2 regions of the Xanthomonas sp. 60 genome follow, and region 2 is predicted to be linked to the other one. Evidence: predicted binding sites of a transcription regulator. Region 2 holds the regulator's gene; the other holds the start of a gene.

Region 1 (15,072 bases), on a different contig from region 2:
CATAAGCACGCAATTCAGACGCATCATTCTGACTAAGGGTATCAAAACCTACGACAGTCCCTCGAGATCTGGCTTTGCACGGATTAGAACCCATTGCTAGCAGATCACGTACGTGAACCATCTCATGGCGGAATACGCAGTCGCCTAAACACCGTGACGCATACGCACTGACCGCCAATACCTGCGGACTGATCCCCCCTAAACCATCACACGCAACTGTATTCGAGTATGGCATAGCCGGGTAGTGGTGGCGGCCCAGGCCAGCCGCGAACAGCGCCTGGCGCTGGCCGATGACGTGGTGGTCAACGACGGTCCGCTGGACGCGCTGCAACGGGCGGTAACGCAGCTGCACACGGGCTACCTGCGGCGCGCCGCCTGCTGATCACAATCGCTGGCTTTCGCCTTCCGTAGTGAATCCCTCGTTGAGCAGCATCCAGGCGATCTCCGCCTCGGAGTAACGTTCGTCCTGCTGGAATGTCGGCCGAACAAGGATGTTGGCCCCCCTCTCCCGCGGATCGAGCTGATAGCGTACGCCCTCTGCGGTGGTCACCGGCAGGAAGCGGACTTCACCGCGCTGCCCATCGGCGTCGGTATAGGTCAGTGTGGAATCCGCGAAGCGGAACCGGGCAGGCGACGACGCAGTGGGCTGGCTGGGAGCGGGCAACTGGAGCATGCCCATCTGTTTCAGCCGGTCGATCACATCCGTGGGGTTGTACACCGCGCCCAGGCGTATGGCTTGAGCGATCGCGAATTCGGTGTCCTCCGGCGTCCGGCCCTCCAGGATCCGCCGACCGTGCCGCCCCATTTCCGGCCCGAACCGCAATGCGCCACTGTTGCCGTTCCTGTCCGCATACACCAGATGATCGCCACACCTGATGAAGCTGTTGAAATAAAGCCTGAAGGGTTGCGGTTCACCCTCGACCTGCACACTCACCGGGGCGAAAACCTCCGCCCGCGTACTGCAGTCGAGGTGATCATGAGGGGCCTGCCACGACAGGGTTTCCTCGGCGTTGACCAGCAGGTTGGATAGGGGCTCGGCCAACACGGCGCCCTCTGGGAGGTCAGCGGGGGCGGCAAGGCTGTCATCGGGTGGCAGGTAGCGCATGCCCGTCACCTCCTGCAGGCCGTCGACCAACCCCTCCAGCGTTTCGGCCGACACCGTCAGCCGATGCACGGTGTCTTCCACGCTGACCTGGCCGGCCATGTCGTCATGCACCCGCAGGAAACCGGCCCGCACGCCCCCGGTGTCGCCGTGCTGCTGGTTGACGAAGTAGGCGATCAGGTGTTGCCGCGTGCCGCCCAGTCCGGTGTGCTGCATGATCCGGAAGGTATTGCGCTGCAGCCACGGCAGCTGGGCGGGAGGCGTGTCCGCCGGGTTCGACGGGCGCCACAGTGAAATGCTCACCGCCGAGAACATGGCATCGGTCCCCAGCGGCTCGGAGTCCACCGCCGTGCCCGCCGCCAGGGCGCCCAGTCCGCCGAAACGCTGCACGTGCAGTCCGCGCATTGCCAGCGGGATCTCCTCACGCAGCAGTTCGGTCGTGGACCAGGTTCTGGCCTCGCCGGCGCAGGCGTCGGTGAACGGCAGCAGGTCCTTGAACCGTTCCACGGCATCATGGGCAATGCAGAAACGCAGCGGCGTGGTCCAGTGGCGCGTCTTCCTCAATTGCGCCGCCACTGCCGGGGCGTGGGCGGCACGGATGCAGGGGGGCAGAAACTGCCGCGACAGCGTGGCCACCGTATCCTCCGGTGCCGCACCGTAGTCTTCGGCGCTGGTGATCGCCGTCGGCGCGGTCGTGCCGCCCGCCTGCGCCGTCACATGCGTGCGCGCGCCCGTGTGCTGATCACGTGCCGCTTCTCTGGCGCGGGCCTTCTCGCCTGCCGTGTCGGAAGAAAGCGACGGCATGGCCTGCTTGCTGCTGGTGCCGGCATTGGCAGACATCGCCGCGGGATTCCGCGCCGCGCCCACTGATCCAACGCGCGGCGGCGGCAGCCAGTCATCTCCTGGGCGACGCACGGCGTTGCGGGCGGGCGTGAGCCTGAGCGTCGCCGATGCCCGTCGGCCCGATGCGCCCGCCGCGCCTGCTCTCGCGGCAGGCGCGGGTTTGGGCGGCCGGGGCCGCGCCTTGGGCCGGCCCCGCCGGGCTGCGTCGGCACCGGGCATCGGCCAGGCGCTGCCGTACGCGTCTGCAGGCGCCAGACCAAAACCGGGCAAGAGTCCGCGGACGTGAGCACGCGCATCGACAAGGGCCAGCTCGCCAACCCCGGTGGCGTTGACAGGCAATGGCGGCCGGGCCGGGCCTGGACGTGGCATGCCGCTCCATCCCAGGGTGGGCACATCGGTGGCGGGCGCCGGCAGGGCGAGGATGTTGCGCATGCCGCGCAGCGCGTTCAATCCGGCGCGAAGGCCCCGCACAATGTCCACCACGCGCTGTACCTGCGGGGCCGACGAGGCCCGCTCGTCCGTGCCTGTCAGATCGTACAGCCAGGCTCCGATGGCGAGCGCCAGTACCAGCGGTTCGTGGTCCGGCGCATTCTGCACCGCGCTGGGCAACAGGCTTTGCAGCGACTGGCGCAGCACTGCCAGGCACGCTGCCGGCAGCAGTGCGGTCAGCGGGACATGGCGCAGCGAGGCGAGCAGGTTGCCACGCTGCGCTTCGGTCAACGTGCGGTAGATCTGATACGCGGTATGAAGATGGGCCGCGCCGGGCACCCGCTGGCCGGCGATCCGCACCACCTGCGCCCTGCCGATGGCCGCCGCCCAGTCCGCCAGTTCACTGCCGACGCCCTGGGCCATTGACGGCAGGCAGCCCGCATGCGGCAGGCTCGCATTACCCAGCCTTATGTTGTCGATCACCCGCGGACTGGGCACAAGCGAGGACAGGAAGGGCAAGGGGTTGATGACGCCGGTGAAGCTGCAGGTACGAGTCGGACTCAGAGGCATGGCAGGTGACTGGGCATCAAGGCTGCGAAACCCCGAATTTCACCTGCGTGCTGGCCAGGCGCTTGCAGGATGCGCGCATCTCGCAAGCTGCCGCGTTGTCAGAGCACCTTTGGTGCGAACGTCAGCGTTGCGATCACCCCGCGCCCGGATCCGGGCCGGACATTGACCTGCCAGCCATACAGATCGCACAGCCGGCTGACGATCGACAAACCGATGCCGCCCCCCTGCGAATGCCCCGCATGCGTGCCGCGATATCCGCGCTGGAACAGCTTGGCCGCATCTTCTTCGCTCAGGCCCGGGCCGCTGTCGGTCACGGTGACGCGGTCGGTGCCCACGTGCACGCGCACCTCGCCGTCCTGCGAATACTTGACCGCATTGCCGATCAGATTGCCCAGTGCCACCGACAGGGCTGCCTCCGGCGCCTCGATCACCAGGTCGCGGCCGCCCTCCAGCACCAGCGCCAGCGGCTTGCCACCCAGCTGCGCGCGGTGTGATTCGATCAGCTGCTCGGCCACCCGGGCCACGTTGCTGGTGCCCTGCCCGCGCTCGTTGCGCGACAGCAGCAGCAGCGCGCCGATCAGGTCGCTGCACTGCAGTTCCGCACGCTGGATGCGCTGCAGGCGTTGCAGCACTTTCCCGTCGATGTCCGGCCGCGCCAGCAGCAGTTCGGTGGCACCGCGGATCACCGCCAGGGGCGTGCGCAGTTCATGGCTGACGTCGGCATTGAACTCACGGTCACGCTGGACCACTTCGGTCAGACGTGCGGCGTAGTCATCGAGCGCCTGCGCGAGCTGGCCCACCTCGTCGTCGGGAAAGCGCGGGGCCAGCGGCTCCGGTTCGCTGGTGCCGCCGCGGTAGGCGCGCAGGCGGCGTGCGAGGTCGGATACCGGCTTCATCACCTTCGAGGCCGACCACCACCCCAGCAGCAAAGACAGCAGGCTGAAGACCAGCACGGACAGGAACAGCGCACGCTTGAGCTGCTGCTCGCCGCGGATGCTCTCGGTCATGTCGTAGGCGAGGAAGAACCAGGCGTCAGCGGTCTTGCGCACGGCCAGCTTGTAGGAGAACGGCTTGCCGGTTTCATCCACGCCGCTCATGCCGTGGATGCCGTCCTTGAACTCATACCAGTCGGGCTCTTTCTCGCGCAGCGCCTCGAACTTGTCCGGCCCCACCACCTGGCCCCACATCTGCTGCACGGGCAGCTGGGGCCTGCCATCGGGATCCTGGTAATAGCGGTGCGCGTACTCGTCGATGTTGCGGTTGAGGACATCCTCGACCAGCTGGTTCTCCACGCGCGTGCGCGCCCAGTTCGTGGCGAACGCGAACAGCGTCGTCAGGCAGAACCCGAACAACAGGAACGAGACGATGATGCGGCTGCGCAGCCGGCGACGGTAGGGTCCGCGTCGGCGACCTGCCCTCTCGGCCACCGGATCAGGCTTCCGGGACGGCGATCCGGTAACCGATGCCATGGCGCGTCTGGATCAGCGGCACCTCGAACGGCTTGTCCACCACCGCACGCAGGCCATGGATGTGCACACGCAGCGAATCCGAATCCGGCAGTTCTTCGCCCCACACGCGGGTTTCCAGCTCCTGGCGGGTGACCACCGCCGGAGCGGCTTCCATCAGTGCCTGCAGGATCTTCAGCGCGGTGGGATTGAGCTGCAGCAGTTTGCCCTGGCGACGCACTTCCAGCGTGTCCAGGTTGTATTCCAGGTCACCGGTTTCCAGCACCCGGGTCTGTACGCCCTTGCCGCGGCGGGACAGCGCGTTCAGACGCACCTCCACTTCCTGCAGCGCGAACGGCTTGATGAGGTAATCATCAGCCCCGGAATCGAATCCGGCCAGCTTGTTGTCCAGCGAGTCGCGCGCGGTCAGCATCAGCACCGGCGTCTGCTTGCGGGCGTCGTTGCGCAGCTTGCGGCAGACTTCGATGCCGTCCATGCCCGGCAGGTTCAGATCCAGCACGATCGCATCGAACTCATGCACCACGGCCAGGTGCAGGCCGGTGACGCCGTCGGCGGCGAAATCCACCGTGTGCCCACGGTCTTCCAGGTAATCACCCAGGTTGGCCGCAATATCGCTGTTGTCTTCGATGACGAGAATTCGCACTGTGACCTCTGTTTCTTGAAGGGGCGCCCGGCCAGGCCGCGGCAACCCGCCAAGGGGTCGCCGCGCCTGCCCATCGCCGGCTGGCAGTCACCATACAGGCCCGAGCATTAACATTTCACTGGAACGGGCGCGTAGGGCGCGTCAAGATCAGAGCGTGTCGGTCTTCGGAGCCACGCGATTGTAGTTGCGCAGGACGTCGCGGGAGTTCTCCATCAGCTCGCGGCGCTGGGCCACGGTCATGCATACCTGCATGGGACGGTTGCTGCCCGTGGTGCGTTCACGACGGCATACGACACGGCTGTCGGCATGAGCGCGGGTCAGGATGGTGTTGATCAGTTCCTGGTCGTTGTAGATCTCGGTGCGGAACTGCGGATTGACCTGCTCGATGGTGGAGTGCTCACCCACCTTGGTGCGGATGCGGCTCAGTGCGGCCTGCACCTTGCTCTTGTCCTCCAGGCCCACCTCGCTGTACTCCTCGGTGGCCAGCGCGCGTTCAACGCGGGTGAGCTGCTCGGCGACAGTCTCCTTCACATCCAGCTGGACCACGCCGTCCTTGGCGGGTGACGAATCGATCTTGGCATGGGCCGTGCCCGCCAACGCCAACGAGACAGCCAAGAACGCGATCAGGTGCTTCTGCATCGGGACATCCTCCGTGAATGAATCCCAACTGTACGAGTGCTTCGTTGACGGAACAAGCGCCTGCCGGCCGTGGCGACAAAAAAAAGGCCCGGACGTTTCCGTCCAGGCCTGAAGCATGAATCCCGATGACCGATCCCTGCCAGGGCAGAGCTGCGGTCCAGTGACGTTACCGGGTAGCCGATTAAAGCGTCGTTAAAAGCCCGCCCCTACCCACTACGATTTGATAATTCGTCCTTAAATCAACGGGCTACGAGCTTCTCAACGTGTGCGATGACGCGCGAGGCAATGTCGACCTCGCACGCCGCCTCAATGCCCTCAAGCCCCGGGGTTGAATTGACCTCCAGTACCAGGGGTCCCCGTACGGAGCGGATCAGGTCCACCCCGGCCACCGACAGGCCCAGCGCCTTGGCCGAGCGGACCGCCACCTGTTGCTCGGCGCGCGTGGCCTTGGCCGCCACGGCCGTGCCACCGGCGTGCAGGTTGGAGCGGAAATCGCCCTCGGCCGCCTGCCGGCGCATGGACGCAACCACCTGATCGCCCACCACCAGGCAGCGGAGATCGGCGCCTTCGGCCTCGCCGATGAACTCCTGCATCAGGAAGTTGGCGTACAACCCGCGCAACGCCTCCACGATGCCGCGCGAGGCACTGGGCTTTTCGGTCAGGATCACCCCGCGCCCCTGCGTGCCCTCGTTGAGCTTCACCACGTGCGGTGCCGGGCCGAGCATGGACAGCAGGTCCACGGTGTCATCCGGGTTGTCGCCGAACACGGTGACCGGCATGTCGATGCCCTTTGCCGCCAGCAGCTGGTGGGCGCGCAGCTTGTCGCGCGAGCGCAGGATGGCGTCGGACGGGTTGGGGGTCACCGCCCCCATCAGCTCGAACTGGCGCAGCACGGCCGTTCCATAGCGGGTCACCGACGCGCCGATGCGGGGAATGACCGCCTCCACGCCCGTCAGCGGGCGCCCCTTGTAATGCATGGTGAAACCGTCCGCCGCGATGCGCATATAGCACCGCAACGGGTCCAGGACACGCACGGTGTGGCCACGCTTGCGGGCCGCATCGACCAACCGGCGCGTGGAGTAAAGCTTGGTGTTGCGGGAAAGGATGGCGAGCTTCATCAGGACGGCCGGTAGACAAGCGCGCAGCATAGCGTGGCGAGGTGAGGGTGCAGGAGCTTTGTACGTCGGCCGGCGCATGGAGGCCTGCCGGATATGGCATGGGGCGATGCGAGGCGCGACGCGGCCATTCCACGGGCGTCACCTGACCGTCATGAAGCGCACCGCGACGTAAATGAAACCGGCGCCGTGGCTGAAGCACGCCGCCCGAGCGCCGCTATCGAAAGGGCGCTACCCGATCAAGCCCCTTCCATCCTTATCCAGGCAAGAACTTCATGGTCTTTTTCCGCAACCTACGCATTGGCCAGCGCATGGCCTTGGGCTTCTCTGCCGTCATTGCATTGATGGTGCTTATCACTCTTATCGGCATCCATCGGGTAAACCTTATAGAAAAGGATCTCATCACCATCAATGAGGTCAACAGCGCCAAGCAGCGGCTGGCAATCAACTTCAGAGGCAGCGTGCACGACCGCGCCATTGCCCTGCGCGACGTGGTGCTGAGCGATGATCCCCAGGCACGTGGCGAGGCCTCGCGACTGATCGAAAAACTGGCCGGCGATTACGCCGCATCGGCCCGGCCGATGGACGAGATGCTTGCCGCCAGCGACGATGCGGAGGAAGTCGGCATGCTCGCAGCGATCCGCGCGAACGAGGGCCGCACCCTGCCCCTGCTGGCCCAGGTCAGCCAGTTGCGGGAAGCCGGCGACGTCGACGCCGCCAAGGCGCTGATGCTGTCGCAGGCCAAGCCGGCGTTCGTGGATTGGCTGGCCTCCATCAATGCGTTCATCGATCTGCAGGAGGCCAAGAACACGACGACGGGCAAGCAGCTCACCGCCACCGCGCACGGTTTCGCGCTGTTGATGATCGGCGCGACGCTCCTGGCGCTGGCACTGGGTGCCGCCATCGCGGTCGCCCTGACCCGCAGCGTGGTGGGACCCATGCGCCACGCCCTGCAGACCGCCCGCGATGTCAGCCAGGGCAAGCTGGATCATCCGGTAGTGTCACGGCGCAGCGACGAGGCCGGCCAGTTGCTGGAGGCAATGGAGCAGATGCGGGTGCGTATCCGCAGCGTGATCGCCGAGCTGGGCGAGATGACCGCGCAACACGAGCGCGGCACCATCAGCTACCGGATGGACGCCGACGCCTATCCGGGCGAATTCCGCGCCATGGTGAGCGACACCAACGCCCTCGTGGCCGCGCACATCGCCGTCAAGATGCAGGCGGTGCGGCTGGTCGGGCGCTATGCCGTGGGTGATTTCTCCAGCGACATGGAGCGGCTGCCGGGCGAGAAGGCGGTCATCACCGACACGATGGACCAGGTGAAAGCCAATCTGGGCACGATCAGCCGGGAAATCCGCGAGCTGACCCAGGCCGCGGCGGAGGGCAACTTCGCCGCGCGCGGCAACCCGGCCGCGCATCAGTTCGACTTCCGCATCATGATTGAAAATCTCAACACCCTGATGAGCACGGCCGAGCAGAACCTGACCGGGTTGTCCGCCTTCCTCAACACCATCGCTTCCGGCGACCTGGACGCGCGCATGCGTGGTGATTTCAGGGGCGTGTTCGCCACCATGGGGGCCGATGCCAACCAGACCGCCACCAACCTCGCCGACATCGTCCGCCGCATCTCCACCTCGGCCGAATCCATCACCGGCGCGGCCACCGAGCTGTCCAACGGCAACCAGGATCTGTCCCGGCGCACCGAGCAGCAGGCCGCCAGCCTGGAAGAGACCGCCGCATCCATGGAAGAGCTCACCTCGACGGTGAAGCAGAACGCATCTTCAGCCGATCAGGCCAACCGCCTGGCCATCGACGCGGCGGCCACGGCAGACCGCGGCGGGCAGATCGTAGAGGAGGTGGTGACCACCATGGTTGGCATCGAGGCCGCCTCGCGCCGGATCGCTGACATCACCACGGTGATCGACAGCATCGCGTTCCAGACTAACATCCTGGCGCTCAATGCCGCCGTTGAAGCCGCCCGTGCCGGTGAACAGGGCCGGGGGTTCTCGGTGGTGGCCTCCGAAGTACGCAGCCTGGCACAGCGCGCGGCGAGCTCGGCCAAGGAAATCAAGGAGCTGATCGAGGACTCGGCCGCGCGGATCACCGAAGGCTCCGGCCTGGTGCGCACGGCGGGCAGCACCATGAAGGACGTGGTGTCCAGCGTGCAGCGGGTTACCGACATCATGCAGGAGATCTCGGCCGCTTCGCGCGAGCAGTCTGCCAGCATCGAGCAGGTGAACACGGTGATCGGCCGCATGGATGAGACCACGCAGCAGAACGCCGCGCTGGTGGAAGAAGCGGCCGCAGCGGCGGCCGAGCTGCAGGTACAGGCCTCCGGGCTGCGCCAGGCGGTGGCCGCGTTCAAGATCGGGCCGGAGGCGAGCCCGCAGGACGCCGGATTGCGGCAGCGGCGGCTGCAGGACGCGGCCTGACCGCCACCGTGGATGACCCGTGAGCGCATGCCACGCCGATGTGAAGCCGGTCGGCCCGCGCGTTCACGGGGCCATGGTGGACGGGGACGCATGGTTGAGGCTCCTTTCAACCAGGACGACCCCATGGCCATCAAGACCGCCGAAGATCTCTTCATCCACGAGCTCTCTGACATCTACAGCGCCGAAAAGCAGCTGACCAAGGCCCTGCCGCGCCTGGTGCGTGCGGCTGAGAATCCCGACCTCGCCGCGGCCTTCGAAACGCATCTGGAAGAAACCCAGGGCCAGATCGAGCGCATCGACCAGGTGGTGGAAACGCTGGGCATCAAGCTGAAGCGGATCAAGTGCGCCGCGATGGAAGGCCTGGTCGAAGAGAGCAAGGAAGTCATCGAGTCCATCGAGAAGGGACCGGTCCGCGATGCCGCGCTGATCGGTGGCGCACAGAAGGTCGAGCATTACGAGATCGCCTCGTACGGCACCATCGCCGCCATGGCCAGGCAGCTGGGCTACAAGGAGGCCGTGCCCCTCCTGCTGGAGACGCTGGAGGAAGAAAAGGCGACGGACGAGAAACTGACCCTGCTGGCCCTGCAGGGTGGCGGCAATGAGAAAGCGGCCGCCGCCAGGTAACGGATTCCAGGGCGGGCTCATGGAGCGGGCCCGCCGCGTGCTTGATTGCGCACCCCATGCCCGGTGGCCCCATGGAAGGGTTGCGCCGCGAGCATTTGCTCCGGTTGCGCAGTGAGGCATGAAGCCCGTCAAAGGCCCGCATGAAAATGCACCTGCTGGCCGTCGGGCTGGGTGCGGTGCTTGGTGCCGCCGCGGGTAAAGGCGCGGCTGTCGACTCTTTCAACAGCGTAGCGACCGGCCGCTGCCTGGCGCCTGACGGCGACCCCACTTCGCGCTGTGTTTGCCTCCGGCTTCGATAGACCACGTTCAGTCAGGACCAGGGCAACCACAGCGTGCTGCGTTGACCGGATGAAGGGCGCCGGTCTTTCGCCAGAAGTCCGGCGGTTTTCAAACGGGTGGACACGCTTGCGCGAAAGCAGGCGGCGCTGATGTACATACCGCTGCCAGGGGAGGCAAAGCCTCCGGCTACCTTCTGCAGGAGGATCCCCATCCTCCCATCGGTCCTGACGGGTTGCCTGGCCGCTCCCGCTGAGCAGCCAGCGAAACCTGCTACCGCTCACCCTCGACAAGCTGGCGCTTGGGGGCCGAAACGTCGTTGAGACTGTCCCGCACGGCGGAACCGGTGCACGTTGGTCCCGGGAAGAATGGACGGATGGTCCGCCTGGACGTCGAGTCCCGGCATCTCGAATAGGGTATCGTGCGGCCACGGACGTTGATCCAGATCAACGACGCGTCCCATAATGCACCGCAGCATGCATCACCGAGCGCAGCGCCCCTGGGCGTTACCCGATGAAGGATCCGGACATGGAAACCTGGAATGTGCCTGCATGAAACCGCTCACCGCACCCGACTTCATCCTCAAAGCCCCGCGAACCTTCTCTCTGGCGATCGTCAGTCTGACCGGCAGTCAGTGGGAGGGCGATGTGCGCGAGTTGAGCGTCCCGGGCCAACTGGGACGTTTTGGCGTCATGGCAGGTCATACCCCGATGCTGAGCACCCTGCGCGAAGGGCTGATGCTCATCTATCCGGCATCCAGCCAGACGCCGGTCCAGCTCTATCTGTCCGGTGGCTTTGCCGAAGTCCAGCCCGAACGGGTGACCGTGATGGCCGACCTGGCGCTGCGCAGCGATGACCAGGACAAGGCCCGGGCCGAAGCCGCACGCGCCGCCGCCGCCTCGCCCATGGCCGCCTCGTTCATCGACGAAGGCTACGCGAAAATGCACAACGAGCTGATGCATCATTTCGGCGCGAATCTGCGCGCTTTCCGCAGCTGATCATTGCGTTGCGGGCAGTGCGTCGGCCCTCCGTGCCCTGCCCGCCCCGCCATCGCAGCGCTGTTGCCCTGCCACGCCGCACACCCTAAGGACTGCCATGTTCAATCTCATCCGGTCGGCATTCGAATACTTCAGTAAAGCGGTTCCCTTCAAACTGCCGCAGGCATTGATCACGACCGGGGTGCTGATCGCCCTGCTGCTGATTCCCTGTCCCGAGGGCCTGACGCCCAAGGCGTGGGGGCTGGTGGCCATCTTCCTGACCACGATCGTGGCGATCATTCTCAAAGTGATGCCCATCGGCGTCATGGCGATGATGGCCATCGTCATCGTCTCACTCTCGCAGGTGACCTCCACCAGTTCCAAGGGTGCGATGGCCGATGCGCTGTCGAGTTTCTCCAGTCCGCTGATCTGGTTGATCGTCGTGGCGATCCTGATCTCGCGCGGGCTGAAGAAGACCGGACTGGGCAGCCGGATCGGCATGGTGTTCATCGCCCTGCTGGGCAAGCGCACGCTTGGCATCGGGTATGGCCTGACCATCTGCGAGCTGGTCCTCGCACCGTTCACTCCCAGCAATACCGCGCGCGGTGGCGGCATTGTCCACCCGATCATGAGGTCCATCGCCAACGCGTTCGATTCGGACCCGGCAACCGGCACGCAGGGCAAGGTCGGCACGTATCTGGCGCTGGTCAATTACCACGCCAATCCCATCACCTCGGCGATGTTCCTCACCGCCACGGCGCCAAACCCGCTGGTCGTGGATTATGTGGCCAAGGCCACCAACCAGCAGTTGCACCTGTCCTGGACCACGTGGGCGCTGTGCATGCTTCTGCCCGGCCTGGTCTGTCTGCTGGCCATGCCGCTGATCATCTACCTGCTCTCGCCGCCGCAGCTCAAGGTGACGCCGGATGCGGTGCACTTCGCCAAGGGTGAGCTGAAACGGATGGGCCCGCTGGCGCCGAAGGAAAAGGTGATGATCGCAACCTTCGGCCTGCTGCTGGTGCTGTGGGCCAACCTGCCGGCGCTGATCTTCGGCCCGGCCTACACGCTCGATCCCACGGTGGTCGCGTTCCTGGGGTTGTTCGTGCTGATCGTCACCGGGACGCTGGACTGGGACGACGTACTCTCCGAGAAAAGCGCCTGGGACACGCTGGTCTGGTTCGGTGCACTGGTCATGCTGGCCGAACAGCTCAACAAGCTCGGCGTGGTGGCCTGGTTCACCGAGGCCATGAAGAGCGGCATCATCGCCAGCGGCATGAGCTGGCAGCTCATCGCCGCGGTGCTGGTGCTGGCGTTCGTGTTTTCACATTACCTGTTCGCCAGTACCACGGCCCACATCAGCGCGATGCTGCTGGCCTTTCTCGGCGTGGGCGCCCTGCTCATTCCGCCGGAGTACGTGGTTCCTTTCATGCTGATGATGACGGCAGCCTCGGCGATCATGATGACGCTCACCCACTACGCCACGGGCACGTCTCCGATCATTTTCGGCAGCGGCTACGTGACGCTCGGCCTGTGGTGGCGCGTGGGGCTGATCATGTGCCTGCTGGAACTGGTGACGTTCGCGCTGGTGGGCGGCGCGTGGTGGAAGCTGCTGGGATTCTGGTGAGGGCATCCTCGATGATGCGATACATGCCGCTCGGTCCGCACATTCCTGCCTCGGATATGATCATATTGACTTGATGAGTTTCGCCTGCGCTTGCGCACCGAATGGGCAACATGGTTAGATCGCGGCTCATGGATGGACACAAGAGGCCCGTTGTGGACATGTCACTCAAGACGCCACGCCAACCTGCATTCAAGGCCATGGCACTGGTGGTGCTTTTGGTCATCGCTCTTCCCGCATGCTCAGGAGCAAGGATGAATCCGGTTTATTCCCGATCGATGGTTGAGCCCATCAGCGTTCAAGAAAAATCAGCGACCGAGCTCGTGCTGCGTTACAAGGTCCGGCCCGAAAGCAGCTACTACTCCGGCGGCGTGGATTATGAGCGTGTCGGCGACACGTTGCGCGTGGTCATCGGACGCTGCGCCGTGGGTGCTCCCTGCGAACCCATGGCCAAATCGGTGATCCCGCTGGATGACACGTGGCAGGCGGAAGTGCACCTGCCTTACGACGGTTCACGTGTGGTCGTTGTCCATTCCGACGGCGAGAACCAGGTCTATCCCTGATCACCGCGCACACGCAGGAGGATATGGATGTCCGATCACAAGAAGCCACCCGAAGCACGCGCGGTGCTGGGCATTCATACGAACACGGAGCCCGGTGCCCCCCTGATTGATGGGCACTCCTGGCTCACCATCACCCGTGACGGCAAGACCGAGGCCTACGGGCTGTGGCCCGCAGAGCATCCGCGCTTCAGCAAGGAGACCGCGCCGCCCGCCACCGACATCCGTCGCGGCATCGAGAACAGTTTCGACGCAACAGCAAGCCGCTATTACTCCTTGTCCCCCGAACAGCTGCGCGAGTTCGAGGCAGCATCGCGTGAAAAGGTCACCTGGGGTTATACGAATACCTGTGCATCGTGGGCCAGCGATACGGCGTATCGCGTCACCGGCGAGCGCGTGAACGCGTCCGAGCTTGGTGGACTGACCGACACGCCACGGGAAATCCGCGAAAGCATCGACAAACTGGAGCGCCAGCAGAGCACGTCCCGTGAGGCACCCCGTGAACCTGTAGATGTGCCGAAGGACCGGGGTTCGTCATCCAGCTCACTTTCCATGGAAGAAGGACGCGATCCGCAGGTCAATGCATTGCTGGCCAACGCCGGAGACCCCGAGCGCCTGCAACAGGCCCTGGAGCGCCTGCAGGAATCCGCGCGAGGTCAAGCTTTTGCCGACAGGGCTGCTGAACATACCGCGCAGCTCAACAGTGCAGAACAGGCACGCGGCCAGATGGACCGTTCAGTTTAGCAATGCGCAGCTGCATGAGATGATCGGACATTCGGAGGATGCACCGCTATCCGCACCGCGTTGGGCCCAGAATGACCGCAGATTGCGGAGCGCCTGGATGTGGCGCAAAACCTTGCTACACATGGAGCGGGTGAAGGGAATCGAACCCTCGTCAGTAGCTTGGGAAGCTACAGCTCTACCATTGAGCTACACCCGCAGCGCGAGTGCACAGTCTATTCGGCTCGCACCCTGAAGTGCAATGCGGTGGGCGACGATCTTCCGTCACCCACCGCGCACATCCCGGGCCAGTGCCCGGTGCGGCTCAGAAGCTGCCGCTGAAGCTGGCGAACACGGTCAGGTCCTGCGCGTCCTTCTGCAGCGTGGAGGCGCTCAGGCCGACGTTGCTCTGCAGGCCGAACAGCGCCATGCGCGCACCCACGATGGCCGTGGCGTAGTCCTTGTCGAAGCGGATGCCCGGCACCCGGTAGCTGCCCACGCCCGGCACGGTCTGCAGGAACGCGCTGCCCTGCTGGCGGTCTTCGAACTCATGGTCGTAGGTCACCTGCACGTACGGCTTCAGGGTGCCGCCGTCCAGGCGGGCCTGCCAGCCGATCCGGCCCACGGTGGAGTCCAGGTCCTGGTCGTTGTACCCCAGCGCGGTGGCGCTCGGATTGCTTTCCAGGTAACCGTCCAGCTTGACCTTCTGCCACGTCACCGCAGCGATCGGACCGTGACGGAAGCCGCCCTCCTGGCCGAACTCGTACCCGGCGTTCAGCGCAGCGGTCAGATTGCTGCCTTCCGGCGAGCCCTTGTGCTCCCGCGTGGCCGGGCCGAGGTTCACCTTGCGGGTCACGTCGTAATCCAGCCAGCTGTAGCTGACCTGGCCGTTGACCCACACGTTCTCGCCGTACCAGCCCGCGAACAGGCCGGCGGTGGTGTCGGACTGGGTGAAATCGCCCATGCTGTTGCCGAAATCGGCGTCCATGCGGCCGTAACCGGCGAAGCCACCGAACACCATGCCATCGCGTGTCCAATCCACGCCGAACAGACCT
Region 2 (15,072 bases):
TCGACCATGGTGCGGGTCTGGTCGGAGAAGCGGCGCAGGAGCGCGGTCATCTCACCGGTGGCGCCCAGCATGCGACCCACTTCGTCGCCACTGCTGGCCGTTGCGGTGACGCTCAGATCGCCGCGCGAGACGGCCTGGATGGCCTGCAGCGCCTTGCCCAGCGGGACGGTGATGGCGCGCGAGATCAGCACCGCCAGCGCCGCGGCGACCAGCGCGAGCAGCAGCATGGTGACGATGATCGCGGTCACGCTGGCGCTGTGGAGGTCGTTGGCCTGCGCCAGGTCGGTTTCCATGCGCTTGGCGGTATAGGTGGTGAGTTCCTTGAGGTCTTCGAACAGCTTGCGGCGCAACGGGCGCGACTGCTCATCGGAAATCTGCCGGGCCGTCACCGCGTCGCCGGCGTTGCTGGCTTCGCGCAGCTTCGCGTTCGCCGCGAAGTAGGCCGCCACATCGTCCTGCACCTTCTTGAACATGGCCCGGTCGGTATCGTCGGCGGGCAGCGCCGCATAGGCGACCATCTCGTCCTGGACGATCTTGTGCGAGGCGTCCATGCGCTTGTTGTAGTCGGCCACGCGATCAGGCTGGTCCAGCATGGTCAGCTGGGCCATCTCGTAGGTACGGAACTCGCCGAGCTGGGCGCGCACTTCACCCAGGTGCTGGATGGAGGGAATGGTGTTGCCGGACATCTGGCCCAGCTGGGCATTGGCGCCGGACAGGCGCAGCAGGGCGAAGGCCCCCAGCGCGACCGTCATCAGCGTCGTGAGGATGAACGCCACCGCCAGCTTGCGGGCGATGGGCAGGTCTCGGAACCACTTCATGCGGGTGCTCCAGTGCGATGCAGCGTGCCTGGGGGCGGCGCTGGCGGGGATCGAAGGCGGTCATTCGGAAGGGGCGGCGGCGCCGGTGTCACGCCGTCACTTCTGATAACGGCGCGTACCCGTTTCACTTGAGATGAAGTTCACACTTTTTTTCGCCGGCGCACGGGTGCAGGGCCCGCCAACGCGAGCACGCAAAAGGGCAGCGGACAGCCCTGCCCATGCGCGGGGCGCCGGCCCACGCCCGCGCGAGGTCACAGTTGCGGTGTCCGGACGAAAAAACAGCCGGGCAGGGCCCGGCTGTCTGGGGTGATGCCGGGCGGTGACGCCCGCCGATCAGGCCGCCTGCGGAACCCGCAGCGAGCGGACCAGGCCACCGATGTCCACGATCAGCGCCACGCGGCCATCGCCGAGGATGGTCGCACCGGAGACGCCGTCGATGCGCCGGTAGTTGTTCTCGATGTTCTTGACCACCACCTGCTGCTGGCCGACCAGTTCGTCCACTTCCAGCGCGATCTTCTGGCCATCGCCTTCCACCACGACCACCAGCGATTCGCCGGCGGGCCGCGTGCCGTAGCCGTAGAACTCACTCAACGAGACGATGGGCAGGTACTCGCCACGCACCCTCAGCACGCGGCCTTCGCCGGCCATGCTGCGGATCTCGCTGGCCTGCGGCTGCAGGGCCTCCAGGACGTAGGCCAACGGCAGGATCAGCGTTTCGTTGGCCACCGAAACGGTCATGCCGTCCAGGATGGCGAGCGTCAGCGGCAGGCGGATCAGCGTGCGCGTGCCGGCGCCGCGGTGGCTCTCGATCTGCACCTCGCCACCGAGTGCCTGGATGTTGCGGCGGACCACGTCCATGCCCACGCCACGCCCGGACAGGTCAGTCACCGCATCGGCGGTGGAGAAGCCCGGCTGGAAGATCAGATCCCAGACCTGGGCGTCGGTGGGGTTGTCCGGCACGGCCAGGCCGCGCTCGGCCGCCTTGGCCAGGATGCGGTCACGGTTGAGGCCGTGGCCATCGTCGCTGACCTCGATGACGATGTGTCCGCCCTGGTGCGAGGCCGCCAGGGTGATGGTGCCGGTCTCGTCCTTGCCGGCGTTGCGGCGGACCTCGGGCATTTCCAGGCCGTGATCGATGGAGTTGCGCACCAGGTGCACCAGCGGATCGGCGATCTTCTCGATCAGGCCCTTGTCCAGTTCGGTTCCTTCGCCGATGGTGCGCAGGCGTACGTGCTTGCCCAGGCGGGTGGAGAGGTCGCGGACCAGGCGCGGGAAGCGCCTGAAAACGGCATCGACCGGCAGCATGCGCACGCCGATCACCGCTTCCTGCAGATCGCGGGTGTTGCGTTCAAGCAGGTCCAGGCCGGCGAACAGCTGTTCTGCGTGGGCCGGATCGATCGCATTGGAGACCTGCTTGAGCATGGCCTGGGTGATGACCAGCTCGCCGACCAGGTTGATCAGCGCGTCGACCTTGTCCACGCTGACGCGGATCGAACTTTCGGCTTCCTGCTGCGCCGCGGCGGGCGCGGTGGCGGCCGGCGCGGCCGCAGGCGCCGGCGCGTCTGCGGCCACCGGTGCCGGGGCGGCCTGCGTGGCCAGGCTTGGCGGGGCCGCCGGACGGATGTCCAGTTCGCAGTCGTCCACCACCCAGGCGAAGGTGTCTTCGATCTTGCTGCGCGGGATGCGGCCGATCAGGCCGAGGTCCCAGGCCAGGTGGGCTTCGAAGGGATCAAGCTGTTCGAAGCCGGGCAGCCGTTCCATGCGTGCCTGCACACTGAGCGGGCCCAGGTGCTCCAACTCGCGGATGATGCGCAGCGGGTCGTTGCCACTCATGAACAGTGACGGCGCCGGCACGAAGCCGATCTCCCACGCTTCGGGATCGGGCTCGGCCACGGCGGCCGGCCGGGTGCTCGCCGCGGGTGCGGCCTGGCCGGAGAGGATGGATTCCAGGCGCGCCTTGATCGCGGCCACGGCGGCCGGGTCCGCGGGCTGGCCGTGCTCGGCTTCGCGCAGCAGGGCGCGCAGCACGTCGACCGAGGCCAGCATGGCATCGACCGCGTTCGCCTCCAGGGCCCGCTTGCCCGCACGCAGTTCGTCCAGCAGCGTTTCAAGCACGTGGGTCAGGCTGGCGATGGCATCGAAGCCGAACGTGCCTGCACCGCCCTTGATCGAGTGGGCGGCGCGGAACACCGAATTGATGATCTCCGCATCGTGCTGACCCGATTCGAGGGTCAGCAGTCCCGATTCCATGGCGTCCAGTCCTTCGCGGCTCTCTTCGAAGAAGGTGGCGTGGAAACGCTGCAGGTCCATGCTCATGTGGGGGGCGATCCGTGGTGCGAGGGCGGGAAGGGGCTCAGGAATGCGGGGCGATCAGCCCAGCACCTTCTGCACGGTGGCGACCAGCTGTTCGGGGTTGAACGGCTTGACCAGCCAGCCGGTGGCACCGGCGGCCTTGCCTTCGGACTTCTTGTCGGCGGCCGATTCGGTGGTCAGCATCAGCATCGGGGTGAACTTGTAGTCCGCCAGCTGGCGCAGTTCACGGATCAGCGAGATGCCATCCATGTTCGGCATGTTGACGTCGGTGACCACGGCATTGAAGCGCTGGCCCTTGGCACGGGTGAGCGCCACCGCGCCGTCCTCGGCTTCTTCGACGGCGAAACCGGCCGAGGTGAGGGCGAAGGAAACCATCTGGCGCATCGACGCCGAATCGTCCACCACCAAGATACGTGCGCTCATGCCGCGTTCTCCACAGATTTCAGGTTGTCATGGGGTACAGCCAGGCCGAGGGCCTGGCCGACGCCGAGCAGTCGCACGGCATCGTTGAAAGTGGCGCTGCCGCCACTGAATCCGGTCGCCAGCCCGGTGCTGCGGCGCTGCTGCACGAAGGCGCACAGCACCTGCACGGCAGCGGTATGGATGCGGCCGACGCGGCTGACATCCAGGCTCACCTCCGCGGCGTCCCCGATCAGGGGGGCGAGGCGGTTCTTGAGCTCGGTGCTGCTCTCGATGCCGAGATCCTCACCCAGGTCCACAGTAGTCATCGTTGCTCCGGACAAACGGTTCCAAGGTCATTAACGGCGAACCGTCGGGAAGCTTTAGCCTTCCGTTGAGGCCGGCATTCAGTTCAGCAGGCGGGTAGCGTCGAGCAGGATCATCGGTTGCTGCTGCAGGCGCGCCACGCCGCGGAAGATATCGTTGCTGATCCGGCAGATGCGGGCGGTGTCGGGGGGTTCGATCTGGGATTCGGACAGATTGGTCACGTCCTCCACTGCCGAGACACGCAGGCCCATGATGTCGCCATTTTCTTCCAGCACCACGATGCGGGCGAGGCTGTCATCGGCCGCGGCCTGGGCACCGAGGTGTATGCCGAGGTCCATCACCGGCACCACCTGGCCGCGCAGGTTCATGATGCCCAGCATCTCCGGACGGGTGCCGCGCAAGGGCAGCAGGGGTACCGGCAGCACCACCTCCTGCACCTTGAGCAGCTCCAGCGCGTAGGCCTGGGGGCCACAGCGCAGGCGCAGCCAGCGGGTGGTGCGTTCGGTGGCGCGGCGATTGGCGTTGGGGCTGCTGGCCGGCTGCTGGGCCTGCAGTTCGTGCCAGCTGGCCGGGCGTGCGCTGCCGTCAGCCGGGGCGGCGGGTTGCGCGCGTGCGGCGAAGGGGGCCTGGAACGCCGGGGCGATGGCCGGCGCGGCGGGGGCCAGCCTGGGCAGGCGCGTGGACGGTGCCGGCGGCGGTGTATCGGCGGGGACCTCGGCCGCTGCGGCGAACGCGGCCTCCAGGTGCGGGCTGTCGGCGTTGGTCAGCACGGCACTGGCGTCCGGGTCGGTCTCGTAGATGACCTCGTCGGGCAGGTCGTCCCAGGTCGGCTCCGGCGTGGCGGCCGCGTTGGCGCCAGGCTGGCCCGCAGCGTCGGCGATGCCGACGCCGGCCACGGCGTCGAAAGCGGCCTGCAGCGCGGCATCGTCAGCCACCGCGATGGCGACATCGGCAGCCAGCGTGGCCGGACCGCTCTCGTAGATCACCTCGTCGGGCAGGTCGTCCCAGGTCGGCTCGCGGGCAGGCGCGGCCGCGTGGGCGTCGGCGATCTCCGCGCTGGCCACGGCGTCGAAGGCGGCCTGCAGCTCGGCATCGTCGGCCACCGCAATGGCCACATCGGCGGCCAGCGTGGCCGGGCCGGTCTCGTAGATCACCTCATCGGGGAGATCGTCCCAGGTCGGCTCGCGGGCCTCGCCGCAGGCGCCTGGGGCGTCATGGGCAAGGACCGCAGCGCTGGCATCCGCCGTGGCGGGCGCGCCGACCGGCGCCGCCTGGACCGGGCCGAGCAGCTCCACCAGGTAGTCGTCGAGCACGTCTTCGCGGTTCATGCGGCCTGCTCCAGCGCACGCGCATCGTCGGCCAGGATCCACTGCAGTGCACGCCGGTACGCGGCCAGGCCGCGGCCCGGGTACTCGTCACCCACCACCGGCAGGGTCAGCGCAGCGGCCTGGCTGATGCGCGTATCCACCGGGATCGCATCCTCCCAGACCCGCGCGCCATGGCGCTCCTGCATCTGCCGCAGGCTGTCGGTGCCTGCGCGGGTGCGGCGGTCGAACAACGTCGGCAGGATCGACATCGGCATCGGGCGCCGGCGCGAACGCTCGACCATCTCGCCGGTGCGTACCATGCCATCCAGGCCGTGCAGTGCCAGCGGTTCGGCCTGGGTCGGAATGATCAACCGGTCAGCGGCGGCCAGGGCATTGATCATCAGCAGGCCAAGGGTCGGCGCGCAGTCGAGCAGGATGTAATCGTGACGGCCCTGGTGGCGCGACAGCGCACTCTGCAACGCCAGGCCGAGGCCGGGCTGGTTGGCGCTGCGGCGCTCGAGCGTGGCCAGGCCGGCCTGTGCGCAGATGAAATCAAGGTGCGCGATCGGGCTGGGGCGGGCGAGGCTGGACAGCTCGGCAGGCGGACTGGCGAACAGCTCCAGCACGCCGCTGGGCACCGGCTCCAGCGCAACGCCGAAGGCGCGGGTCAACGAAGCGTGGGGGTCGAGGTCGATCAGCAGCACACGATGTCCCAGCGCGGCCAGGCCACGGCCGAGGGCGAGGGTGGTGGTGGTCTTGCCGACGCCGCCCTTCTGGTTGGCGATTGCCCAGATGCGCATCGATCTACTCCTTCATGGCTGACGTGGCGGCGGCGCCGGCGGGGCGGCCTGCCGTCGGCGGCGCACTGGGCGCCGTCCGGGTGGGGGAGGGGGAACGCGGGGTGTCTGCCGAAGCAGTGGCCACGGCATCCAGCTGCGGTGCCACGGCATCGGCCGCGCGGCCGGTATCGGCCAGGATGATGGCCACCACGCGCCGGTTGCGGTTGCGCCCGGCCGCGGTGGTGTTCTCCGCGCGCGGGCGGAACTCACCGTAGCCGACCATGGCCAGCCGATCCGGTTGCAGGCCCTGGTCGGCGAACAGGTGCACCACGCTGGCCGCACGTGCGGCCGACAGTTCCCAGTTGGAGGGGAACTGCGCGGTGGCGATCGGGATGTCGTCGGTATGGCCTTCCACGCGCACGCCGTTGGGTGCATTGCGCAGCACGTCGGCCAGGCGGGCCAGGGTGTCGCGCGCATGCACGTTCAACGTAGCCGAGCCGGTGGGGAACAGGATGTCGCTGTTGATCTCGACCTCGATCCACAGTTCGTTGCGGCGCACGCTGATCATGCCGCGCTCGATCAGCGGCGCGAGCGTGGCGGTCAGGCCGTCGGCGATCATGCCCAGCTGCTGTTCGGCCTGCTGCAGGCGTGCCTGGTCGCGCATCGAAACCGGGCTGCGCATCTGCGCGGCCATCGAAGGCAACAGCGAGGCGTCGGTCACCGGCGAGGGCAGCGACGGCCCCACGCGGTTGCCCGTCTTGATCACCGACGGGCTGTCCCACTGCGCGCCCTGCACCTGCTGGTTGCCGACCTGCACCGGATTGATGGTGCGTGGTGCGCCGCCGAAGGCATCGGTCAGCGCATCGGCCATGATCCGGTACTTACCCTCGTTGACCGAGGAGATGGCATACATCACCACGAAGAAGGCAAGCAGCAGCGTCATCAGGTCGGCGTACGGGATCGCCCAGGCCTCATGGTTGGCATGTTCTTCGTGCGGGCGGCGGCGGGCCATGTCAGTGCAGGAACCCGGAAAGATTGGTTTCGATGTTGCGCGGATTCTCACCCTGCGCGATGGAGATCAGTCCCTCGATGGCCATCTCGCGGTCGCGCGTGTTGTGGGCGATGACACTCCTGAGCTTGGCGGCCACCGGCAGGAACAGCAGGTTCGCCGAGGCGATGCCGTAGATGGTGGCGGTGAACGCGGCGGCGATGCCGTGGCCGAGCTTGCTGGGGTCGGCGAGATTCTTCATCACCGCGATCAGGCCCAGCACCGCACCGATGATGCCGAGCGTGGGCGCGTAGACGCCCATGGCCTCGAAGACCTTGGTCGCGGCCAGGTCCTGGTGTTCACGGCTGCTCAGTTCGATCTCCATCATGTGGCGAATGCTTTCCGGCTCCACGCCGTCCACCAGCAGCTGCAGCCCCTTGCGCAGGAACGGGTCGCGCTGCGCGTCCACCTGCGCTTCCAGGCCGAGCAGGCCCTGGCGGCGGGCGATGTTGCTCCATTCCACGATCTGCAGGATCAGGGCGCGGCGATCACTGGCCGGCGGACGGACGACCCAGCCGACGATCTTGAACGCATGCCTGAAAACGGCCGGGCAGGTGTGCAGGAGGATCGCGGCGATGGTTCCCACGATGACGATCACGAAGGCGGCGGGCGACCACAGCGAGGCCAGTCCGGCGCCCTTGAGGATGCTGCCTCCGACCAGTGACGCCAGGGCGAGGAAGAGTCCGATGAGGCTGAGTCTGTCCATGGTGGTTGGTATCGGCCTGGCGTGCGTTGACTTGAGGTGCCGGCCGGCAGGGTGCCGACCGACGTCACGTTTTCATTCAGTCGTGCGGGCTGCGCAGCCCGTCGACGTCCAGGATGAGCGCCATGCGCCCGTCGCCGATCAGCGTGGCACCGGCATAGCCGCGCAGGCCACGCAGCGCCTTGGGCAGCGGCTTGATCACCACTTCCTCGCGTCCGCGGACCTGGTCGACCACCAGCCCGAAGCGGGCCTCGCCGGCCTGCAGCACCACGATGGTGAGCAGTGCGCTCTGCATCGGTTCCACGTCCAGCCAACGGCGCAGGTCGACCAGGGCGAGGGTGTGCGAGCGGCGATCAAGCACCGCCCGGCCATCGAACCAGCCCAGCGACGTGGACGGTGCATGCAGTACTTCCATCACGCGGGCCAGCGGCAGCGCATAGACATCCTCGCCCGCCTGCACCAGCAGGGTCGGCAGGATGGCCAGGGTGAGGGGCACGCGGATCAGGAAGCGGCTGCCGCGGCCCAGCTCGGACTGGATCTGGATCTGCCCGCTGAGCTCGCGGATGCGCGACTGCACCACGTCCATGCCCACGCCGCGGCCGGAGATATCGGTCACCTCCGCCTTGGTCGAAAAGCCGGGCAGGAACACCAGGTGCAGGCACTCCTCGGTGCTCAGCCGCGCGGCGGCTTCCGGGTCGATCAGGCCCTTCTCGCGGGCCTTGGCGCGCAGTTTTTCCGGATCGATGCCGGCGCCGTCGTCCTGCACTTCGATGCTGACATAGTCCCCTTCCTGCTGCGCCGACAACCGCACCTGGCCGCTGCGTGGCTTGCCCTGTGCTTCGCGCAGCTCGGGCATCTCGATGCCGTGATCGATGGCATTGCGCACCAGGTGCACCAGCGGATCGGCCAGGGCCTCCACCAGGTTGCGGTCCAGCTCGGTCTCGGCGCCGAACAGGTCCAGCTCCACTTCCTTCTTCAGGTTGCGCGCTACATCGCGGGCCACCTTGGGGAAGCGTGAGAACACCTTGCCCACCGGCTGCATGCGCGTGCGCATGACCGCCGACTGCAGGCGTGCGGTGGCGATGTCCAGCGTGGAAACCGCGCGATCGAGTTCTTCATCGCGCAGGCGCGCACGCAGGGTCTTGAGGCGGTTGCGCGAGAGCACCAGTTCGCCGATCAGGTTGACGATCGCGTCCAGGCGCTTGGTATCCACGCGTACGGTCTGTTCGGCCTCGGCGACCACGCGCGGCGGCTTGGCGGCCGGCGCGGGCGCTGGTGCGGCCGCAGGCGCGGGGCGGGCCGGCAGTGGGCGCGGGGTGGGCGAGGAGGGCGCGTTGGCACCGGGCACGCCGCCGCCGTGCAGCTGGTCCAGCAGGGCCTCGAATTCGTCTTCGCTGATCAGGCCATCATCGGCCGGCGGTTTCGCGGCGGCCTTCGCATTGCCCTGCAGCTGGTCCAGCAGTGCTTCGAACTCATCGTCGGTGATCAGGTCCGGGTCGGCCGATGCGGCGGCCGGGCCCGCGCCGGCCGCTGTCGGAGCGCCGACATCGAACTGCGCGATCAGTTCCGCCGGGGCGTGTCCCGGCTCTTCACCGCTGGACACCGCATCGAGCATCGCCTGCAGGTAGTCCAGCGACTGCTGGCCGGCATCGAAGTGGTGCGGCTGCAGCGTGGCCTGGCCGGAGCGGGCCAGGCCGAGGGTTTCCTCGGCGGCGTGGCAGAGCTCGACCATCGGCTGGATGCCGAGAAACCCCGCACCGCCCTTGAGCGTGTGGTAACCGCGGAACACCGCGTTGAGCTGGCCGCTGTCCTGCGGGTCCTGCTCCAGGGTCACCAGCTGTTCGCCGAGACGATCCAGGATTTCCTGCGCCTCGATGATGAAGTCCGCAGCGATGTCGTCGGCGATTCCACTCATGTCACAGCCCCAGGTCGGATAGCAGATCGTCGGCGTCGTTCTGGGACACCGCGTGGCGGTCGATGCCGCGCACGGCCGGGCCGGCCAGCGCCGGTTCGTTGGCGCCGTGCTTTTCCGGCGGCAGCCCAAGGGCGCCGAAGCCTTCATGGACGCGGCGCACGATGCCCACCACGCGGCGGATGATCTGGCCGGTCAGGTCCTGGTAGCTCTGCGTCAGCGCGATCTCGGTGAGGTTGTGGCGGATGCGCTCGAGCTGCCCTTCCTGGTCGGCGTTGAGGCCGTCCGCGCGCAGCTGCTCGGTCAGGCGCCGGCATTCCTCGGCCAGGTCCAGGGTGCGGTGCGTGGCCTGTTCGGTCATCGCCACCACGTGGTCCAGGCGGGCGCAGGCATCGTCCAGCTCGCCGGCCTCGCTGGGCAGCGTGGGCAGCTCGCCGAGCGCCTGGCCCAGCTCGCGTGCCAGCCGCGAAAGGCCGGCCATCATCGGCTGGGTGCGTGCGGCGGCCAGTCCGTCGATATGCTGGCGCCAGCCGGCTTCGTCACCGCTTTCCAGCGCGGCCAGGGCATCCTGCAGGCGCTGCACCAGCAGCGATTTCTCCGCGATCGTCTCCATCAGGCGCTGGCCGCCAGGCGTTCGAAGATCTTGCCCAGCTTTTCTTCCAGCGTCTGCGCGGTGAAGGGCTTGATGATGTAGCCGTTGACCCCGTTCTGCGCCGCTTCAATGATCTGCTCGCGCTTGGCTTCAGCGGTCACCATCAGCACCGGCAGCGTCTTGAGCCGGTCATCGGAGCGGATCGCCTTGAGCAGCTCGATGCCGGTCATCACCGGCATGTTCCAGTCGGTGACCACGAAATCGAAGGGCTGGCTCTGCAGCAGCGTCAGCGCGGCATGCCCATCTTCGGCTTCGGCCGTATTGGTGAAGCCCAGGTCGCCGAGCAGGTTCTTGACGATACGACGCATGGTCGAAAAATCGTCGACGATCAGGATGCGCATGTTCTTGTTCAAAGCGGGTTTCCTCGTGAGTGCTTTATTCTTCCAGGCCGGCGTCGGCAGCCTGGAAGACCTTCAATCGGCCACGCAGGCGCAGGACCGCCTGGCCGTGGATCTGGCAGACGCGGGACTCGCTGACACCCAGCACCGCGCCAATCTCTTTCAGGTTCAGTTCCTGCTCGTAGTAGAGCGAGAGCACCAGCTGTTCGCGCTCGGGCAGCAGGCCGATGGCCTTGCCCAGCTCGCGCCCGAACTCGCCCCGTTCCAGCACCTGCTGCGGCGTCGGACCGCCCTGTGCGGGGGTGTCCAGCTCGCCCTGGTCTTCGATGCGCGATTCCAGGCTCAGCACCTGGCCGCGCGCGGCATCTTCCATCAGCCGCAGGTAGTCCGGCAATGGCATGTCCATCGCGGCCGCCACTTCGGTGGCACTGGCGGCACGGCCACCGGCCTGCTCCAGGCGGCGGATGGTGGCGGCGGCATCGCGCGCACGGCGGTGTACCGAACGCGGCACCCAGTCGCCGCGTCGGATCTCGTCGATCATCGAACCACGGATGCGGATCGAGGCGTAGGTTTCGAACGAGGCGCCCTGTTCGGCGTCGTAGCTGCGCGAGGCCTCGATCAGCCCCATCATGCCGGCCTGCACCAGATCGTCCACTTCCACGCTGGCGGGCAACCGCGCGGCAAGGTGATGGGCGATGCGGCGGACCAGGTCCGCGTGCTGGGCGATGCACTCGTTGGCGGAGTTGCGCTGCACTTCGCGGTAGTGGGCGGCGGCTTTCATGCGATCACCCCGCGCTGGCGCAGGATGCGTTCCATGAAGAACTCCACGCCGCCGCGCGGTACCGTCGGAGCCTGCCAGCGCGCGGTGCGCCGGGCGATCTCGTTGATCGCCAGGGCCGAGGGGCTGGATGGATAGGCTTTCACCACCGGCTGCTGGCGCTGCACGGACAGGCGCAGCCAGTCATCCTGCGGCACGCAGCCCAGGTAGTTGAGCGAGACATCGGCGAGGAACTTCTCGCAGACCCGCACCAGCTTTTCATACAGCACGCGGCCTTCGTTCGGGTCCCGGACCATGTTGGCCACCACCTGGATGCGGTCCACGCCGCGCTCGCGCGAGAGCACCTTGATCAGCGCGTAGGCATCGGTGATGGAGGCCGGCTCGTCGCAGACCACCACCACCGTGTCCTGCGCGGCCTGGCAGAAGGTGAGCACGCCATCGCTGATGCCGGCGGCGGTGTCCACGACCATCACGTCCAGCTCGCGCTCGAGTTCGGAAAACACGTTGACCAGGCCCACGTGCTCGGCCGGGGCCAGTTCGGCCATGTGCCGGCGGCCGGAGGCGGCGGGCACCACGAGCACGCCGTTGGGGCCTTCGATGATGACGTCCTCCAGCGTGCAGCGCCCGGCGACCAGGTCGGCCAGGGTCAGCTTGGGGTGCAGGCCGAGGATCACGTCGATGTTGGCCAGGCCGAGGTCGGCGTCCAGCAGCAGCGTGCGTTTGCCCATGCCGGCCAGTGCCACGGCCATGTTGGCCGAAACATTGGTCTTGCCCACGCCGCCCTTGCCGCCGGTGACGGCGATGGTGCGCACGGGCCCGAGCGGCTGGCTGCGGGTAGCCGACAACGGGAAGGTGGTGGTCAGCTTGGCGTACTCACGCGACTGCATGGTTCAACTCCGGGTTGCAGGGCATATCGGCCGCGCGGCGCAGATCTTCAAGGCGAAGTACGAGATTGGCGGCACTGGCGCGGTGCAGGTCTTCCGGCACATCCTGGCCGTCGGTGACCCACGTGATGGGCAGGCGGTGGTCGGCGGCCACCGAAAGGGCGCTGCCGAAGCGGCCGGTTTCGTCCAGCTTGCTGAGCACCACGCCCTGCAGGTTGGCGGCACTGAAGCGGCGCACCACTTCGTCCATGTCGTTGAAGCTGGTGTTGGCCGGCAGCACCAGCAGGCTGCTGACCTGGCGCGCGGCACGCAGCCACTGCAGCTGCGCGACCAGGGTGCGGTCGCGCGGGCCCAGGCCGGCGGTGTCGATCAGCACCAGCTTGTAGTCCTTCAGGCGCTCCAGCAGGCGGTCCAGGTCGCTGCCACTGTTGGCCTCGTGCACCGCGATGCCGAGCTGGCGGCCGAAGCCGTACAGCTGCTCGCGCGCACCGATGCGGGCGGTATCGGTGGTGACCAGGGCCACATCGCGCGGGGCATGCGTTTCGGCGAAACGCGAAGCGAGCTTGGCGATGGTGGTGGTCTTGCCGGCGCCGGTGGGGCCCACCAGCGCGATCACCCCGCCAGCCTCCAGCGGGTCCACCGGGGCGATCGGCAGGCGGCGCGAGATCAGGCCCAGCATCAGGCCGCGGCTGCGGTGCGCTTCCGTGTCCAGCGGAATCTGCAGGGTGATGTCACGGCACATGCCGGCATCGAAGCCGTACTCTTCCATGAGGTCGAGCACGCCTGAACGCACCGGGCTGCCGCGCAGGCGCTCGTCGGTGAAGCGGTTCATTTCGCGCTCGATGATCTGGCGCATGCCGGCCACTTCATTGCGCAGGCTGCGCAGTTCGCCATCATCACGCGGGACCACCGTGAGCACGGGGGCCTGCACGGCAGGCGCGGCGGCCACCGGCGCCGGCGCGATCGCGGCCACGGGCGGATCCACCCGGGTGATCTCGTGCTGCACGAAGACCGGTGCTGCAGGTTCGGCAACGGCGCCCGCGGCGAACGGGGCGAGCGGGGCCGTCGGGGCCAGCGGTATGGCTACATGGGCCGGTTCGACGGCGTCCACGGCGACCGGGAGCGGCTCGTACAGGGTCGGCACGCGCGGCTGCGCGATGGCCTGTGCGTGCAGCGGCAGGGGCGGCGGCAGGGTCACGTCGGGCTGCAGGCGCGGCGCCTCCTGCGGCGGATCGATGTGGAACACCGCCCGAGTGCCCGTGGCGGGGCTGTCCACGCGCCGCTCCGGGTCCCTCGGCGCCGGCTGCTCCGCCCGGGCGAAGGGCGCGAAGATCTGTTCCGGCAGCGACGCCGTTTCCTTGACGGGTGCTTCGGATTCCGGCACTTCGAAGCGTGCGACGTTGAAGCGTGCCTCATCCGGGCGTGCGCCATCGAAACGGGACAGGCCGGCGGCACGGGCGAGGGTGGCGGCGAACCCGGTGCTGCCGCGCGGCGGCACGCTTTCGTTGGCCGAATCCAGGGTGCGGCCGGTGGCGCCGACCGCAGCGCGGGCCAGGGCGGCCACGGCCGAGGTGGTGGCGGCGGCGGGCGCGGGCTCGGTATCGGGTTCGCGACGGCGGCGCGTCATCGCCGCGATCATCGCATCGGCGGCGCTGCGCGGGCGCGGCGGCGGCGCTGCGGGCGCCGGGGCGCTGTCACGACGGGCGGCGTCCAGGGCGCGCTGCACCACTGATTCATCGTAATGGGCGGCGGCCACGATTTCGACACCTTCCGCGATCCGCCGGTTGGAGAGGATCACGGCATCCGGGCCGTGTTCCTTGCGCACCAGGTTCATGGCCGAGCGCATGTCGGCGGCGACGAATCGTTTGATTTTCATGCTGGCGTTCCGGGACGGCGACGTGGCGGACGAAGGGGAGTGCATCGGTTCAGTGGTAAGCACGGCGAGTAATCCCCTTGGTCGAGTGGTCTGACAGGTGTGTGTTCGGTGACGCGGGTACGGCGTGTGGCGGTTTTCCGTCGCGGCCTCAGCTGATCGTGCCGACCAGCTTCAGGCGCTTGTCTTCCGGCACTTCGCTGTAGGCCAGCACCGACAACGCCGGGACGCTGTGGCGGACCAGCCGTGCCAGCGCGGCGCGTACCGTTCCCGGTACCAGCACGACGGCGGGCTCGTTGCGGGCTTCCTGCTTGCCCACGCATTCGGCAAGACTCTGGTGGAGCCGTTCGGCGAGACCGGGTTCCAGCGCAGCGCCGTTGCCCTGCGTGGACTCCTGCAAGACGCGTTCCAGTTGCGGATTGAGGGTGAACACCGGCAGCTCCGGCGACATCCCGGCGATCTCCTGCACGATGAAACGGCCCAGCGTGTTGCGCACCGCCGCCGTCAGCACGGCCGGGTCCTGGCTGGTCGGGGCCGTTTCCACCAGTGCCTCGGTGATCTTGCGCAGCTGGCGCACGGGGATGCGTTCAAGCAGCAGGTTCTGCAGCACGCGCACCACCACCGACAGCGGCAGCGCTTTGGGCGTGAGGTCTTCCACCAGCTTGGGCGCGCTCTTGCCGAGGTTGGCCAGCAGCTGCTGCACTTCTTCGTGGCCGAGCAGGTCCGGGGCGTGCTCACGGATCAGGTGCGAAAGGTGCGTGGCCATCACCGTGGCCGGGTCGACCACCGTATAGCCCATGGACTCGGCATGGGCACGCTGGTGCGGCTGGATCCAGGTGGCGTCCAGGCCGAAGGCGGGATCCTTGCCCGCGATGCCCTCCAGCTGGCCCAGCGCACTGCCCGGATCGAGTGCGAGTTCGCGGTCGGGATGGATCTCGGCC

What was found. Region 2 encodes FliA, which starts transcription of late flagellar genes. Its sites were predicted from a motif close to TAAAGTTTNNCNNNCNNNGGCCGATAA; they were not measured.
Region 1: a site for FliA is predicted at 7,002-7,028, ahead of FHY09_RS06215 (methyl-accepting chemotaxis protein). Genes of this name have one in related genera too.

Annotation. Positions count from the first base shown of each region.
Region 1 is NZ_JAASQW010000002.1:506,186-521,257, forward strand. It holds partial or broken gene FHY09_RS06185 (dephospho-CoA kinase) at 245-382, shown strand; gene FHY09_RS06190 (hypothetical protein) at 383-2,581, opposite strand; gene FHY09_RS06195 (sensor histidine kinase) at 3,043-4,413, opposite strand; gene FHY09_RS06200 (response regulator transcription factor) at 4,376-5,053, opposite strand; gene FHY09_RS06205 (hypothetical protein) at 5,201-5,692, opposite strand; gene rimK (30S ribosomal protein S6--L-glutamate ligase) at 5,932-6,810, opposite strand; gene FHY09_RS06215 (methyl-accepting chemotaxis protein) at 7,083-9,239, shown strand; gene FHY09_RS06220 (DUF892 family protein) at 9,363-9,863, shown strand; gene atpC (ATP synthase F1 subunit epsilon) at 10,691-11,137, shown strand; gene FHY09_RS06230 (DASS family sodium-coupled anion symporter) at 11,235-12,740, shown strand; gene FHY09_RS06235 (hypothetical protein) at 12,899-13,300, shown strand; gene FHY09_RS06240 (hypothetical protein) at 13,328-14,041, shown strand; tRNA gene FHY09_RS06245 (tRNA-Gly) at 14,164-14,237, opposite strand; gene FHY09_RS06250 (autotransporter domain-containing protein) at 14,343-15,072, opposite strand, start outside.
Region 2 is NZ_JAASQW010000005.1:28,147-43,218, forward strand. It holds gene FHY09_RS11405 (methyl-accepting chemotaxis protein) at 1-818, opposite strand, end outside; gene FHY09_RS11410 (chemotaxis protein CheA) at 1,152-3,134, opposite strand; gene FHY09_RS11415 (response regulator) at 3,189-3,554, opposite strand; gene FHY09_RS11420 (STAS domain-containing protein) at 3,551-3,859, opposite strand; gene FHY09_RS11425 (chemotaxis protein CheW) at 3,938-5,185, opposite strand; gene FHY09_RS11430 (ParA family protein) at 5,182-5,964, opposite strand; gene motD (flagellar motor protein MotD) at 5,969-6,955, opposite strand; gene FHY09_RS11440 (flagellar motor protein) at 6,957-7,697, opposite strand; gene FHY09_RS11445 (chemotaxis protein CheA) at 7,774-9,609, opposite strand; gene FHY09_RS11450 (protein phosphatase CheZ) at 9,611-10,219, opposite strand; gene cheY (chemotaxis response regulator CheY) at 10,219-10,611, opposite strand; gene FHY09_RS11460 (RNA polymerase sigma factor FliA) at 10,634-11,377, opposite strand; gene FHY09_RS11465 (MinD/ParA family protein) at 11,374-12,261, opposite strand; gene FHY09_RS11470 (AAA family ATPase) at 12,248-14,134, opposite strand; gene flhA (flagellar biosynthesis protein FlhA) at 14,283-15,072, opposite strand, start outside.